DNA from 2 places in the Paenibacillus sp. FSL W8-0919 genome. Region 1 is predicted to be linked to the other one. Evidence: predicted binding sites of a transcription regulator. Region 1 holds the regulator's gene; the other holds the start of a gene.
What was found. Region 1 encodes LexA, which represses DNA repair genes until DNA is damaged. Its sites were predicted from a motif close to CGAACATATGTTCG; they were not measured.

Region 1 (8,019 bases):
CTGATCAGGAAATGTACAATAAGATCAGAATAGACCACTTGGAAGGTTGATGAGATATGGGTGATGAGATTCGGAGGAATATGGCGTTATTTCCGATTGGCATCGTGATGAAGCTTACGGATTTATCCGCCAGACAAATTCGTTATTATGAACAGCATAATTTGATTGTCCCCGCACGCACATCTGGTAATCAGCGCCTGTTCTCCTTCAATGATGTCGAGCGTCTCCTGGAGATCAAGGCATTGATTGAGAAGGGCGTCAATATCGCCGGCATCAAGCAGGTCATGAACCCTGTCACGAAGGAGTCCGAGGAGGCTACCGTGATCACTGCGGATACGGAAAGCAAACGCCGGGAAATGTCGGAGTCTCAGCTGCGGCGTTTACTGAAGCAGGAATTGATTACCGCTAAAAGACCGGGTCAGGTTTCATTGATTCAAGGGGAGTTATCCCGGTTTTTTAATAAATAAAGAAGCAGTTTAATTCTTGACCAAGCCATTCATGACAAAGGAGAGGGTAAAGTGAGTTATACCAAAGAGGACATACTACGCATTTGCAAAGAGGAAAATGTTCGTTTTATCCGCTTGCAGTTCACGGACTTGCTCGGGACCATTAAGAACGTTGAAATTCCGGTAAGCCAACTGCCTAAAGCGCTTGATAATAAAATGATGTTCGACGGCTCTTCCATCGAAGGTTATGTGCGTATCGAGGAATCCGATATGTATCTGTACCCGGACCTGGATACGTTTATGATTTTCCCATGGGTATCCGAAGATCGCGTTGCCCGTATGATTTGCGACGTGTATCTGCCTGACGGCACACCTTTTCCAGGTGATCCTCGCGGTATACTCAAGCGATGCCTGAAGGAAGCCGAAGAAATGGGCTTCACCTCGATGAATGTCGGCCCAGAGCCGGAGTTCTTCTTGTTCAAGACCGATGAAAAAGGCAATCCGACGATGGAATTGAACGACCAAGGCGGATACTTTGACCTCGCCCCTACAGACCTTGGCGAGAACTGCCGCCGCGATATCGTATTGACCCTGGAAGAGATGGGCTTCGAGATCGAAGCTTCCCACCACGAGGTAGCTCCGGGGCAGCATGAAATCGACTTTAAATATGCAGACGCCGTAAAGGCGGCCGACCAGATTCAAACCTTCAAGCTGGTAGTTAAAACCATTGCCCGCCAGCATGGTCTGATCGCTACGTTTATGCCGAAGCCGCTCTTCGGTGTGAACGGTTCGGGTATGCACTGCAACCAATCGCTGTTCAAAGGCGCGGAGAATGCATTCGTTGACGAGTCGGATGAGCTCGGACTGAGCAAGACGGCGCGGCATTACATGGCCGGTATCCTGAAGCATGCCCGTGCATTCACGGTGATTACGAACCCGACGGTCAACTCGTATAAGCGTCTTGTACCAGGCTATGAAGCTCCTTGCTACGTGGCATGGTCTGCGAGCAACCGCAGCCCGATGATTCGTATTCCGGCTTCCCGCGGACTGAGCACGCGGATTGAGGTTCGTAACCCGGATCCGGCCGCTAACCCGTACCTGGCCCTGGCGGTTATGCTGAAAGCCGGATTAGACGGCATTAAGCGCGAGCTGGCGCTGCCAGCGCCGATTGACCGCAACATTTACGTGATGAGTGAAGAGGAGCGCATCGAGGAAGGCATTCCAAGCTTGCCGGCCGACCTGAAGGAAGCGCTGAATGAGCTGGTCCGCAACGAGGTGATTTGCGAAGCGCTCGGCGACCATGCGCTGGCTCACTTCTACGAGCTGAAAGAAATCGAGTGGGATATGTACCGTACGCAAGTTCACCAATGGGAACGCGATCAGTACATCACCATGTATTAATAGAGGAATCCCTTGCGCCGTATGGCGTGGGGGATTTTTTTGCTTGGGGGCAATTTAATTATTGAGGTTATTTCGAAGGGTGTGCCCCCAAAACACCCCTAGAAAATCTGTTTTCTATGCCTTGTGGCAAATTCAAGCTTGGACGGCATATCCATCCATCTGAGCTCATCAGAACAGGAAAATATTGCTAGAAAATTTGTGAAGATTCTGGGTCGCTCGGAGGATACGGCCTGCACCTGCTAATGACAGTCGTGCTCGCTGCGGGAAGGATAAATTTTTCTTCAATAAAAGGGAACTTTTCGCCCTGAGTTGGACTCTAATTGGATGAGGTGAATCGGTTGGAGTTCGAATACGTCAAGCACATGGCTTCCATGGATACCGACACGTTAGACGCGATCATGGAGCATTACGGCAGTGACATCTGGAATTACGCATACTTTTTGACGGGGCAGCACGCGCTTGCGGACGACATTGCTCAAGAAGTCTTTATCAAAGCTTATTACGGCATACATACCTTTCGCGGACAATCCAGTTTGAAAACTTGGCTGCTTACGATCACGCGGCATACGGCTTTTCGGCACAAGAAGTCATTTTTTCTAAGGCGCGTAACCTTATTGGATCGGATTCAACCGGCAGGGCACAGCATCTCGGCGGAGACGGAGTATCTGGACAGACAATATACGGACGATATCTGGGATATCATCATGGAGCTCCCGGTTAAATTCCGAGAGGTGCTCGTACTGGATCTTCATTATGATATGCCGATTCAACAGATTGCCGAGCTGCTGGGGATTGCGGCCGGAACGGTTAAATCCAGGCTGTATCGGGCTAGGCAAAAAGTACAGAACAAACTGGGGGAGCATCAGATATGAACGAGCATAAACCTGGGTGGTATGAAAGGGCGAAGAATGGGCCGTTTGATGCCGAGTTGTTGCTGCCTGATCTAAAGAGGCGGGTGCATAAGCGTCTGAAGGAGGGGGAGGGCCGGAGTACAAGGACGCTCAAGCGTCGCAGGAATTGGACGGCAGCCATCGCCGGCGTTTTGTTGATTATCGCTATCCTTTGGATGGGGGGAGGAGATCCATTTTCGCCAAAGTCGAAGCCAGAGACGGTTCCGCTGGCGACGGAGGCAGCAAACCGGCAAGCCGGAACGGTTCGTGCGCAAGGGACCGGGCCGGAAGGGAAGCTGCTCGTCGTAGCGGAAGGAAGCGAGGCCGTTCAACGGCTCGGTGCTCCAAGCTGTTTCGGAATTGAAACGGATCTTTCTTTTTCGGGAAGGTATCATGTCATCCACGCAGCTGCAGATGGCAGCGAAACCGAAATCGGAGTGTTGGAAGATCGGACATTTATCCAGCCGAATTCGGAACCGGTTGAAATGATCCGCTTGCCGCTTCAGGATGCGGACGTATTTTTGCTTGCCCCGCAGTATCGGGATTGCCATGCCATCGAAATTTATGCTTTCGCCATGGATCGGGGAACCGGCGAAGCCTTCCCGCTTTCGTTCAAGGAAGGAGTGGGCAGCTTTGTCACTTCCTACTACAAGCCGCTGAGCCAGCCTATGGTAAGAATGAATCGATTGGTGCTGGAATCAACGGAAGGGCCGGGAGGCGAAGGCTCGCCCGATTTTGACGGGGAGCGCGAGTACAGGCTTGATCTCCGGGAGAGAGCCCTTATTCTGGAATGATGTGCAATATATAATGAGCATCCTTCGGGGTGCTTTTTTTAATAACTTTTTTAAACCCGGTTAGCTTTTAGTGCAGATTCCCATGGATATTCAAACTAGAGAACAAAACCCGCATGTGAAACATGCGGTTGATTAAAACGACTAAGAAAATATCGGGATTTGTAACTTTTTTCCTGATCAAAAATCATTGACTCCTTGGATTAGTGTAAGTAAAATCGTATAGTATACAAAGTATATTGAATTAGTCGGATTAATAGATAAGGGGGCATCGAATTTGGCACAAATGATTATCACAGGGTTATTATGCGGTGCTTTACTCGGATTTGTTATGCAGCGGGGTCGCTTTTGTCTGACAGGTGGATTCCGGGACATGTATCTTACAAAAGATAACCGGATGTTCTACGCCTTGCTGATCGCGATCAGCGTACAGAGTATCGGCGTATTCGCATTGATCCAGATGGGACTTATTCAGTTCCAAGCCGGCGAGTTTAACTGGCTGGCTACGATCCTTGGTTCTTTCATATTTGGAATCGGCATTATATTGGCCGGCGGCTGTGCGACAGGAACATGGTATCGGGCAGGGGAAGGGCTTATTGGAAGCTGGATCGCTCTTTTCGGGTACATGGGGATGAGCGCTGTTATGAAATCCGGGGCCCTGTCGCCGGTGAACAACAGCCTCAAAGGAATTTCAACACCAACGAACTCCATTCCGGCCACGTTCGGTTTATCGGTATGGCCATTTATCGCTTTACTTGCTCTGATTACTATTTTTCTTGTCGTCAAGCAGCTGCGCAAGCCAAAAGTGTTTATTCCGTCGCTGCCGCCGAAGCGTAAAGGCCTTAACCATCTATTGTTCGAGAAACGATGGCATCCGTTCGTCACCGCGATTCTCGTCGGATTGGTTGCGCTGTTGGCATGGCCGCTCAGCGAAGCGACAGGCAGAATGTCGGGGCTAGGAATTACCACGCCTTCCGCTAACATTCTTCAGTATCTGGTAACCGGAGATGGCGATAAATATTTGAATTGGGGCGTGTTCCTTGTACTGGGGATATTCCTCGGCTCGTTCATCGCAGCCAAAGGAAGCCGCGAGTTTCGCTTTCGGGCTCCTGATGCCAAGACGGCCGTATCCAGTTTTTCCGGCGGCATTTTGATGGGCTTCGGGGCAAGCTGGGCAGGCGGCTGCTCTATTGGAAACGGTCTGGTCATGACGGCGATGATGACATGGCAAGGATGGGTTTCATTATTCTTCATGATTTTAGGTACGTGGGCAGCTTCTTATTTTGTATATGTGCGACCACGTGCCAGCGCCAAGAAGAAGGCGGCAGTTTATCAAACGACAACGGCTTAGGAGGTTATATTAATGAAACAAAAATTAGCTGTACTTGGAATGGTATGTCCTTTTCCTTTGATAGAAGCGAAAGAAGCGATGGAATCTCTAAAAAGCGGCGACGAACTGGAGATTGATTTTGACTGCACGCAGGCAACGGAAAGCATTCCGCGTTGGGCTGCTGAAGCGGGCCACAAAATTACTAATTTCGTTCAGCTTACGGATGCATCCTGGTCGATTACGGTTCAGAAGAAGTAACGGATCATACTAGGTCGTGACTGAAGTTATCAACGGATAAAAAAATATATATCAAAATGGCCGGTCATTTGTTTGATCGGCCATCCCTATATCAGCCCAACTTGCTAATTTCCTTTCGTCAACGTGGAAATCTCCGCCCGAATAATAAAGCCCGCTCATCCTCTTGTTGAAAGAGGGAGCGGGCTTCTAATGTGTAGATTTTATGCTAGTGAACATCGCGGAACAATCCAATGACTTTGCCGAGGATCGTCACATGATTAAGTCGCAGCGGCTCATAACTAGGGTTCTCCGGCTGCAGCCGGATATGGTCCTTCTCCTTGTAAAAGGTCTTCACCGTTGCTTCGTCCTCTTCGGTCATGGCCACCACAATATCGCCGTTATCGGCGGTCTGCTGTTGACGTACGATCACATAATCGCCGCTGTGGATGCCTGCTTCGATCATACTGTCACCGACGACGGACAACATAAACACCTTGTCGTCCCCGACATAGTGCTGCGGCAGAGGGAAGTAATCTTCGATGTTCTCGGTCGCCGTGATCGGAACACCTGCTGTAACTTTGCCGACCACGGGAACCCGGGCGATGGTGTGGGTAAACAGGTTGCTGCTCTCGGATTCTTCCTGGCCAAGCAGCTCAATGGCTCTTGGCTTCGTAGGGTCGCGGCGGATCAAGCCTTTCTTCTCCAGGCGGTCAAGATGGCCGTGGACCGTTGAACTGGAAGCTAGTCCGACAGCCTCGCCGATTTCCCGGACAGAAGGCGGATAGCCTTTGCTACGAACTTCGTTTCGGATAAACTCTAAGATCGCCAGCTGGCGGCTGGATATTTTCGACATGCCGTATCAACCCCATTTAGTAACGTTTGGGAAAATTATAACATAGAACTGCCGTTCGTACAAACATAAGTTCTAAAATTATTGGAACAAATGTTCGATTGGGTATTGAAACAAACAGGTGTTCGTGTTATTATCGATTTGTAGTTAAGAGAACACTTGTTTGGGGGATGATATTTCATGTTGAAATATAGTACATACCGCAGCATTTATGAGAACATACCGACAGAGACGGATTCCGACTCCGAAGCCTGGATCCATCAGATAAAGTCAAAGATCGTTTCACTTCCATTAACGAAACTGCTGATCATTCTGCTCATCGTTGTATTCGGTTGGACAGGCGCATATTCCGTGTTCGCAGGAGGAACGGAAGAACCCACCGGAGAGAAGCTAGTTATTGTTCAATCGGGTGACTCCTTGTGGAAGATCGCTTCCGTTCATAAGCCAGAGAATGTGGACATACGGGTATATATCGATACCATTCGCAGAAATAACGGGCTGAAGGGTCCGGATATTCAGGCAGGCGACGTATTGTCATTGCCGGTATGGTAAGCGTCCATGCAGGTAACGGCACTCTTAGTCGTTCGGTTTAGATCTTAATATATAGTAGGAAGTGAAATTCGCCATTTCACAGATCGATGAGGTCGTATTTGAAATCTACTATATAATGATTGAATTTGTCGCACTCTTTATGATATAGATCATGACATTCATTCCTTAATATGTTTATATTCGCTGAATGCAAGAGCTTGCAAGGGTGGTCGCCTTGACAAGCTCTTTTTCACATGGTTAAGTTATAATGATATTTGAAATGGAGGAGAAACCATGGACATCGATACTTTGGTAGAACGCATCAATCTATTGGCACGTAAGCAGAAAAGCGAGGGTTTGACCGAAGAGGAAATGAAGGAACGCGCAGAGCTTCGGGAAATCTACCTTAACAATATCCGCAGAAACTTCAGACAGCAGCTGGAATCGATCGAGTGGGTCGATGAGAACGAGCAAAAAGGCGGCCCCCGTCTGAAGCACTAGGTTTTGTCGATACATCCTGAAGGACTCATTAGGGCTTCAAATGATGTTTTATTATCAAGCCGGGATGCTGCATGAACGAAGCACTGCTGCTTCCCGGATATAAATGAGTTGAGTTTAAGAAAACGATGCAGGCAAGGGAGTATATTGCCATAACATCCATTCATTTATTCAACTTTTATAGATAGCACAGGCGATATCAGATTTGGGAGGAACGATATGTCAAGATCTTGGGAACGAAAAGTCAGCAAAAATATGCAACAACTGAACAAAAAACGGAAGAAGCAGGGAATGTCCACCTATCAGGGATCTGCCATTTCCGATACAATGGACGTGTTTAAGGGACGGAAATATGTGCTGCCGATCGTATTGCTTGCCCTTGCGGCTCTTTATGCGCTTCTCGGCTCCGCGGCAGCTAAAGCGACGGGCGATAGCAATGGGGTCCTGAACTGGGTCGGTGTCGGCTTGTACATTCTGCTTGCATTGATGATTTTCCTGCGCAAGCCTTATCTGAAGATCGAACGCGCATCCGTGTCCACCATGAAGTTTAATCGGGAGCGAAGATTGGCCGCTTCGGAGATCGAGAAGATTAAAATTGCTTCTGGCTCTGTCGTCATACAAGGCAAGGGGAAAGCAGGCAACTGGGTGTTTTCGCGTATGATCAATTTGTACGACACTCAGGCGATGGGAGAACGGCTTGAAGAGTTCGCGAAGGCCCATCATATTCCGGTAGAACATCATTAATATATATAGCGCCTAAACGAACAAAGGGAGAGGGAGAACATGCCGATTACTGCCGTATTGTTTGACTTGGATGATACGTTGTTGTGGGATGAACGAAGTGTGGAAGAAGCTTTTGAAGTGACAGCCGAAGCAGGTGCCGCTGCAGCTGGGGTTGATGCCAAGGAGTTGCTGAATGCGGTACGGGAAGAAGCAAGATCGCTGTACGCATCCTATGACACCTTTGCATTTACCCAGATGATCGGGATCAATCCATTCGAAGGGCTGTGGGCGAATTTTACGGCTGGGTCGCAGCCGGAATTCC
Region 2 (8,019 bases), 3.0 Mb from region 1:
TTCTCGGCAGCGCAGGCTTTATCTTTGGCTGGGATCATGCCATGTACTCGTTGATTGCTTACTATCTGGCATTCAAGCTCATCGACATTACGATCGAGGGCATCGACCAGTCCAAATCGGTTTGGATTATCAGCGATAAGCATAAAGAAATCGGCGATGCGCTGACCCAGCGGCTTGGACGCGGAGTTACTTATCTTGAGGGCGAGGGAGCCTATTCCGGGGACAGCAAGAAGGTGATCTTCGTGGTCATTACCCGGCTTGAGGAAGCGAAGCTGAAATCGATTGTGGAAGATTGGGATTCGCAGGCCTTCGTGGCAGTCGGCAATATTCATGATGTCAAGGGCGGCCGGTTTAAGAAGAAGGCCATTCATTAAACGTTATACAAGCTTGAATAGTTCAGGGTTCCACCTGCTTGCTGGTACAAGAAGCGGGCGGAGCCCTATTTTTGATGTCAAAAGCTAATCTCTACACGATGGAATTCCCGCTGCGATTTGTAGCCTAGGTGGGGCTTTTCGTCTTCTTGTAATGGCGTATGATGCGGGCGATTCTGTGGACGGCGGCCGACTGGCCGATGGCTTGGTTTACCGTCCCGGTGAAATATAACCCCGTTTCCGGGTGGTGGAAGGCAAATGCGCCGGATTGGCCCCAATGGCCGATTAAGCCGTCTTTCATGTTCAAGAGGGACAATGGCTGACGTACAATGCCTGAACCGTAGAAGAAAGTGCCGGGTGCCCATAGAAATTTCCATTCCATGAGCTCCTTCAGATCCGTCTGCGGAAATAGAACGCCGTCGAAAAACGCTCGGAGGAAGGTCATGGTCTCTCGGGCCGTGGAAACGATGCCGCCTTCGGGTGCGATGGAGGACATGTACAAGGGGATTTGAAGCCGGGTTTTCCGGTAATAAAAGGAAGCGGGTCTTCCATCAAGAGGGTCCTTGTATACGTAGGTCTGGGTCAGTCTCAGCCTGTCGAAGATGCATTCCTTGAATGTTGCCTCGATCGGCTGCCCGGTTACCGTTTCAATCAGCTTCCCTAACAGCTGATAATTGGTGTCGGAGTATTGGGCTTTATTCTTCATGCCCGGCGGGAATTTCGGACGAAGCTGCCTGACGGCTTCAAGCGTCTTCTCTAGCGGCCAGGACTGGTCTTTCCCGGCGATTAAGTCGGCGAATACGCGTCCCGAGAAATAATCTGGAATGCCCGAGGTGTTGGACATCAATTGCTTGATCGTGATCTCCCGGGAATAGTCGACGTTCTGGTAAACGTGAATGCCCTTGATCATCGCCTCGGGCAAATATTCGCCAATCCGATCATCAAGCCGAAGCAGCTGCCGTGAACGCAGCTGCAGAAGAACGGCCGTGACGTACAATTTGGTTACGCTGGCGATAAAAAAAGGGGTCTCCGGCTTCATTTCCCCGGCGCTGCTGACGATCGACAGCGACCGATCCTGATTCTCGACGCACATGACGGCGCCGAATATATTTCTTCTGCGCGTCATTGCCGCCATCCAGCGATCAAATCGCATTTGATCCAGCGGCGATGGGCCCGCCTTTTCCTTCATCTTCATGCCTCCCTAAACACAGAATTGAAATGCTTGACCATGGAAATTCAAAATCCGGAACCATGGAATTTTCAAAACCTTGGATTTCTAGCAAATCCTCCGAAATCATGCCGAAGGAGAGGCGGCTGTTCAAGTTGGTTCCGCTTGCCGCAAGCGCGCCGCGCGAATGAAATCCTCGGCCGCCTCATTCATCATGGCCATTACCTGCTCCTCGTTGACACTCGTTGTAAACAAATCGTTGGCGACCATGACGGACAAGCCGGTCTGGAACGTCTGCATTTTGATTAAAAGCGCCCGAAGCTCCTCGCCGGAAAATCCCGCTAAGCCGGGATCCTCCTTCATCAGCTCGACCACCTCATTAAGCTGTTCTTCGTTATGCTTCATATACGGATTGTTCTTCATGATTAAATCCCGGTACAGCAGGGGAAATTCCCTGGCGAAGCGCAAACTGGCCATCCCGATATCCCGAAACGGCTGTCCGGTCCGCTGCTCGGTAATCATCTGCTTGGCTACGTGAAGCGCGTGCTCCACCACTCGCTGCAGAAGCTCCTCCGCATCGGCAAAATTAACGTAGATCGGGGCGATCGAGCATCCCAGGCGGTCGGCCACTTTCCGGATGGAGACGGAATCGAGCCCGTCCGCACGGGCAATGTCAAATGCGGCCAGGATGATGTCTTGTTTGGTGAATTTAGGCTTTGGTGCCATAGGTATGCTCCTTGTTCAATAAATATAACACTTGATATATAACATATGTTATGTATTGATTATAAGGGATTATTTTCCTGATTGCTAGTGGGATGTCATGATAATCGATTTGTAAATCCAGTAAATTCCTTTTATAATAAGAACGTATGTTTGCTATAATATAACCATAACATTTTCGGAAATAGAGCAGGTTACGACAAGGAGGCGAAGGGGATATGGCGCAAACGACTTATGAGAGCATTTCGACCAAGCAAACGCTCAATCGGGTGAAAGAAGAGCGGATGCCGTTTGACTGGTCTATCAATCCGTACAGAGGATGCGGACATGGCTGCAGCTTCTGCTATGCACGCGCCTTCCAGTCCTTTATCGGGATGGGGGCGGAGGATGAATTCCAGCATCATATTTTCATGAAGACCAATGCGGCGGAGGCGCTGGCGAAGCAGCTGTCCGATACGGCTGCCAAATTCGGCCATGATATTGAAGCGATGCGGAGATCGATCGGGCAGGTGACAATCGGGACGGCTACGGATCCGTATCAGCCGATCGAGGGAAAGGCGGAGATCACGAGGGAATGCTTGAAGCTGCTGGCGAAGTATCGCATCTCAACCAGCATTACCACCCGCTCGCCGCTCGTGCTGCGCGATATGGACATCCTGACCCGGATGGAGGACGTTTCGGTCAATATCAGCCTGAATACGCTGGATGCAGATCTGATCCGCAAGCTTGAGCCGGCATCGCCGCATCCTGCAAGCCGATTGGAGGCCGTCTGGAGGCTGTCTTCCGCCGGCATACGGACAGGCGTATTTGCGGCACCCGTCCTGCCCTATCTTACCGATGGGGAAGAAGGGCTTAGGGAGCTCCTGTCCAGGGTGAAGGAGCATGGCGCTTCTTTTGCCATGATCTCGCTCTTGAGGCTGTCACGCGACGTTAAGAAATGGTATATGGAGACGCTCAAGCTCCATTTCCCTGAGGTCGTGCCGTCTTATCGGGAGCTGTACAGATCGGGAGCTTACGCCGAAGAGCAGTATATACGAAGCTTCAAAATGATGGCCGCCCGCCTCTTGTCGGAGTATGGACTGGGATGGACGGCAAGTCGCCCATCGAATCCAACCACGGGATCCTACGATCCCGCGACGGAAAGAAGGACTTCCCGATTGGCGGAAGGCATTGATTCAGGCCATGTTGCAGGGGCAGGCTCGCATGCTCTATCCGGAAGTGCAGGTTATAAGGAAGGGGAGGAGCGGGGCCGGGAAGCAGCCCCGCACCATTCCATCCGCCAGCGCAAGCTGCCTCAGCCTGCGGCACCCGTCTCCGCCGAGGATCTGAAGCCGGAGGTTGAGCAGCTATCATTTCCGTTTTGATGCCGGCTTCCCCTTGGCATTCAGATGCCGGATGATGTCTCCGATCGGCTGGGGAGGCAGAGCCTGCAGCAGGTCGCCCCTCTCTTTAAGGCGCTGCTCGATGTTCAGCAGGTGGAAATCCGTCGGAGAGACATCCCGCTGAACCTCTTCCCAAGTGAGCGGCGTGGATACCGTTGCGAGGCGTCTGGCCCGGGGAGTATAAGGTGCGGCAAGCGTTCTTCCGCTGTAATGCTGCAGATAATCGAAATAGATTTTGTCGCCGCGGTTTTTCTTCAGCCGCTCGATGGTAAACAATTTAGGGTGTTTCTCCGTTACGTATTGACCGACGAATTGGCCGACGGAGCGAAGCTCGTCGAACGTAATGCCTTCGGGAATCGGGACGATGATCTGCACCCCGGTTGCCCCGGACGTTTTCGGTACGGAGGCGATTCCAAGCGAGCGCAGCACATCGCCGACGATGGCCGTAGCTTCCATGATCCGCGGCTCCTCGGGAAGCGACGGGTCCAGATCGATCATCCATTCGCATGGCAGAACGTCACCGGCCAGGTGGAGCGAAGGATGGAATTCCAAAGCAGCGAGGTTGCCCAGCCATAAGAGCTCGGGCAGCCCGTTCAGCATGACATAGTTGATGCCCTCGTGCACGTAGGTACTGACAAAGGGCGGGAGCGGCTCGGGCGCATTTTTTTGATAGAACGATTCTCCGTCCACGCCGTGGGGATAACGGATGGTTGTCAGCAGCCTGCCTCTGCAATAGCGGAGCAGGTAGGGAGAGATCGCCGCGAGCTTTCGCAGATAGATGGCTTTAGTAATGCCAACCTCGGGCCACAGCGGCTTGTCCGGATTGGTAATCTGAATCTCTTGACCTTCAATGGTCAGCGTTCCTTTGACGGTACGGGCCATAGCCGTTACACCCCCTCAATCGACAGCAGCTTCGGATGCCGCATCATTCCGTCCTGGCTCCACTCCAGGAAGGTAACCGTAGCGGTCAGCGGCTTGCTAAGCCAAGCGAGCTGCTCCTTCTTCAAATCTGCGTGCAGCGTCTTCCAGCCGGCACCTGACGGATGCAGGCCTGCATATTCTAACAGCCGCTGCTTGGTCTGTTCGTTCAGTCCAAGCGATGCCCTGCCGGTATAGTTGTTCTCATCGTCAGCCAGCACGAGGCTGGCTACGCGGCCTTCTCTTATGATCAAAGCGACAGCCTCCGCCTGCATGGTGATGGCGATCTTTTTTTTGTACCAGTCCCGGTGCTTCTTCCCTTCACGGTAAGGGGAGGAGAGACGTTTCATAACGATTCCCTCCCATCCGCGTTCCTCGGCCCATGCCCACAGGCTCTCGCCCTCCAGGAACAGATCGGCCGTCAGGATTCCGGGCGTAGTGGAGACGATCTCCTTCAGCCGATGATGCCGGTCAAGATAGGGCAGCTTACGCATATCCTTATCGCCGTCGACCAGAATGTCAAACAGCACATACGTGAAGAGCGGGGCGCCCGACCGAACCGAACGTGAACGCTCCCGCTGAAGCACCTTCTGGAACACCGGGCGTCCGAGCTCTGGATGAAAATAAACCACTTCGCCGTCCAGGAGCAGACGATCGTGCTGCAGCGTCGACAGTGCGGCAACCACCTCGGGATAGAGGGTTGTTTTGTCCAGCAGCTTCCGGGAATAGAGGGAGACTTGGCCGTGGTCGATGCCTGCAAGGATGCGCACTCCGTCCCACTTCAGTTGATAGCCCCAATCGTCGCCGGTTTCGATCTTCTCCGTGGAGATCGGCGCCATCGGCTCTTTAGGCAGCAGCTCTCGTAAATGTCCCATTTCGTTCAGGAGCCTGCTTCAGATTTCTTGGCTTTGGCGCGGCGCTTTGGCTTCGGCGTCTCATCCGTATCGTCGCCGCTCGCTTTCGCGGCCGGCTCTTTGGCTGCCGTCTTGCGGGTTGTCTTCCGCGGCTTCGCCTTCGTTCCCGGATCGGTGCCGATCGGCTTCACTGCCTCGATGCTGGCCTGAAGCGCGGCCATCAGGTCGACAACATTGGTTTCCTGGCGGGCAGGGGCGATTTTGATTTCCTCGCCGGACACCTTGCTGTTGATGGCCTCCAGCAGACGCTCCCGGTAATCATCCGTATATTTCTCCGGGTCAAACGGCGTCGAGAGCTGATCGATGAGCAGCTTCGCCATATCCAGCTCTTTGGAGTTAACCTCGGTCTTCTCCGGGAGATTGGGTACCTGCGATATCGGACGGATTTCATCCGGATAAAAAATCGTTTCGATCGACAGGCACTCATCCAGCACCCGAATCGCCGCCAGACTGCTCTTGGAGCGGATGGAGATTTTGGCGATCCCGATTTTTCCGGACTCCTTCATCGCCTCCATCAGCAGGCGGTACGCGTTCGCGCCCGCTTGATCGGGCGAGAGATAATAGGTCTTCTGGAAGTAGATCGGATCGATTTCCGTCAAATCGACGAAGTCGAGAATCGTGATGTTTTTGCTGTTTTGCTCGGCCAGCTGCTCCAGCTCGTCTTTTTCAAACAGCACGAACTTGCCTTTTTCATACTCGTACCCCTTCGTAATTTCCTCCCATCCGACTTCCTCTTCGCAAACCGGACATTTGCGGACATAGGAGAGCGGACTGCCGCATTCCTTGTGAATGTAGCGCATCGATATATCCTTGTCTTCCGTGGCCGAGAACATCTTAACCGGCACATGCACCAGGCCGAAACTGATGGCGCCTTTCCAAACCGTATGCATCTATGAAACCTCCTATCTGTTTTTGGAATGAATCGTATGAACAGGATGTAGACGTATAATCTGCTTCTATTAGTGTGCCCAAAAAAAGATGCTCCTATGAGTCATTGCCGGTCTTTGCATAAACCGGGAGCCGACCGGGGAACATGATGGGTCTTTGAATAACCCCCGGGGACTGAGGCACATGACTGTTCTTTGAATAAACCAGGGAGAATCGAGGCATATTGACGGTGAACACTGCCTTAGCAAGGAGAGTGATCTTTAATGGATAAGCACAGGGAATCAGAACCGTCGGAAGAAATTCAGAAGGATCGTTCCTCGGACCGCGCTTTTGCAGAGCCGATCAGCGGAGACGTGGTGGATTGGCACAGCATGACTTCGGAGGAGAGCGACATCTCCCGGGAATCTACCATGTTTGACATTGACCGAATGATCAACGAAGGTCTTGGCGGGGGGAATGTCACGATGGACAACGGGCTGATCGGCCCTTCGACCACCGATACGATGGATCTCGTCGACGAATCGCCGAGATCCAAGAAAGAGAGGGAATAGGAATGGATGTACAACGCGCCGTCGAAATATTCGAATCCAAGGACACGTACAAGGTGAATCTTGAAGGCGAGCCGGTCTGGATCGAGCATGTGGATCAGCAGAACGGCATGGCTACCGTCCAGGTCGGGTCTCGTCCTACTAATACGCAGACCGTGAAGGTAGACCGGCTGGAAGAGGGCGAATAACCTTTAACCGGGGGCCTTTACGTGGATGAAAATACACCTTAACCGGTGGTGTTGTGTTTTATAAAGCACCACTTGGGTAAGGTGTATTTTAATTGGTGTGAAGATGCTAACGGAGTTTTCTGAAAAACATGCGAATATCATCCGTCAATAGTTCAGGTGCCTTGATGGGGGATGTGACTTTCCTTGCAGGGGGAAGAGAGGACCGATATAATGAAGATCAAGCATTTTATAAGGCTGGATTATTTCATTAAAGGTGGGTTAAATCGTGAATAATGGCCGCACGGATGGCCGGTTTCAAATGATTTCAAGCCGTCTGGAGGAGACGGAGCAGCTTGCCGCCTGGTTGGCAGAACATGCACAGCCCGGGACGGTGATCGGTCTGGACGGAGATCTTGGAGCGGGGAAAACGGCATTTTCCCAGTATTTCGCAAAGCATCTCGGCGTAGCCGGGGTGGTGAACAGCCCGACGTTTACGATTATTAAAGAATATAACGGGCGGCTGCCGCTCTATCATATGGATGTATACCGGCTGTCCATCGATGAAGCGGACGAGCTGGGTCTGGATGAATACTTTTACGGTGACGGCGTCTGCCTTGTGGAATGGAGCAGCCTGATCACGGAGCTGATGCCGGAGCAGTATCTCCATCTTTCGATTGCCATGACGGATGAAGGAGACCGGTTGATGACGCTGACCCCTCAGGGGAAGCTATACGGCGATTGGTGCCGGGACTTGAATGAAAAATGGGGTAAACAGGAATGAACAACAACGACACGAAGCCGCAGAAGCGGTTTTTGGCGCTGGATACGTCCACGTCTTCGCTGGCGGTGTCCGTGATGGATAACGATCAGCTGTTAACGGAAATCAACACGAGCGCGGAGCGGAACCATTCTGTGTATCTGCATCCGGTCATGGCGCAGG

Region 2: the regulator LexA is predicted to act here: its motif matches at 2,405-2,418, upstream of NST44_RS10600 (SPL family radical SAM protein).

What each region holds. Positions count from the first base shown of each region.
Region 1 covers NZ_JBBOPV010000001.1:5,340,370-5,348,388, reverse strand. The annotation lists gene NST44_RS24190 (MerR family transcriptional regulator) at 57-467, shown strand; gene glnA (type I glutamate--ammonia ligase) at 519-1,847, shown strand; gene NST44_RS24180 (RNA polymerase sigma factor) at 2,177-2,719, shown strand; gene NST44_RS24175 (hypothetical protein) at 2,716-3,531, shown strand; gene NST44_RS24170 (YeeE/YedE family protein) at 3,815-4,879, shown strand; gene NST44_RS24165 (sulfurtransferase TusA family protein) at 4,892-5,116, shown strand; gene lexA (transcriptional repressor LexA) at 5,322-5,948, opposite strand; gene NST44_RS24155 (LysM peptidoglycan-binding domain-containing protein) at 6,126-6,497, shown strand; gene NST44_RS24150 (DUF896 domain-containing protein) at 6,771-6,977, shown strand; gene NST44_RS24145 (hypothetical protein) at 7,194-7,718, shown strand; gene NST44_RS24140 (HAD family hydrolase) at 7,758-8,019, shown strand, end outside.
Region 2 covers NZ_JBBOPV010000001.1:2,386,331-2,394,349, forward strand. The annotation lists gene NST44_RS10585 (YitT family protein) at 1-374, shown strand, start outside; gene NST44_RS10590 (serine hydrolase domain-containing protein) at 499-1,560, opposite strand; gene NST44_RS10595 (TetR/AcrR family transcriptional regulator) at 1,690-2,265, opposite strand; gene NST44_RS10600 (SPL family radical SAM protein) at 2,481-3,626, shown strand; gene ligD (non-homologous end-joining DNA ligase) at 3,612-4,526, opposite strand; gene NST44_RS10610 (ATP-dependent DNA ligase) at 4,532-5,437, opposite strand; gene ku (non-homologous end joining protein Ku) at 5,443-6,366, opposite strand; gene NST44_RS10620 (hypothetical protein) at 6,628-6,915, shown strand; gene NST44_RS10625 (H-type small acid-soluble spore protein) at 6,918-7,100, shown strand; gene tsaE (tRNA (adenosine(37)-N6)-threonylcarbamoyltransferase complex ATPase subunit type 1 TsaE) at 7,399-7,860, shown strand; gene tsaB (tRNA (adenosine(37)-N6)-threonylcarbamoyltransferase complex dimerization subunit type 1 TsaB) at 7,857-8,019, shown strand, end outside.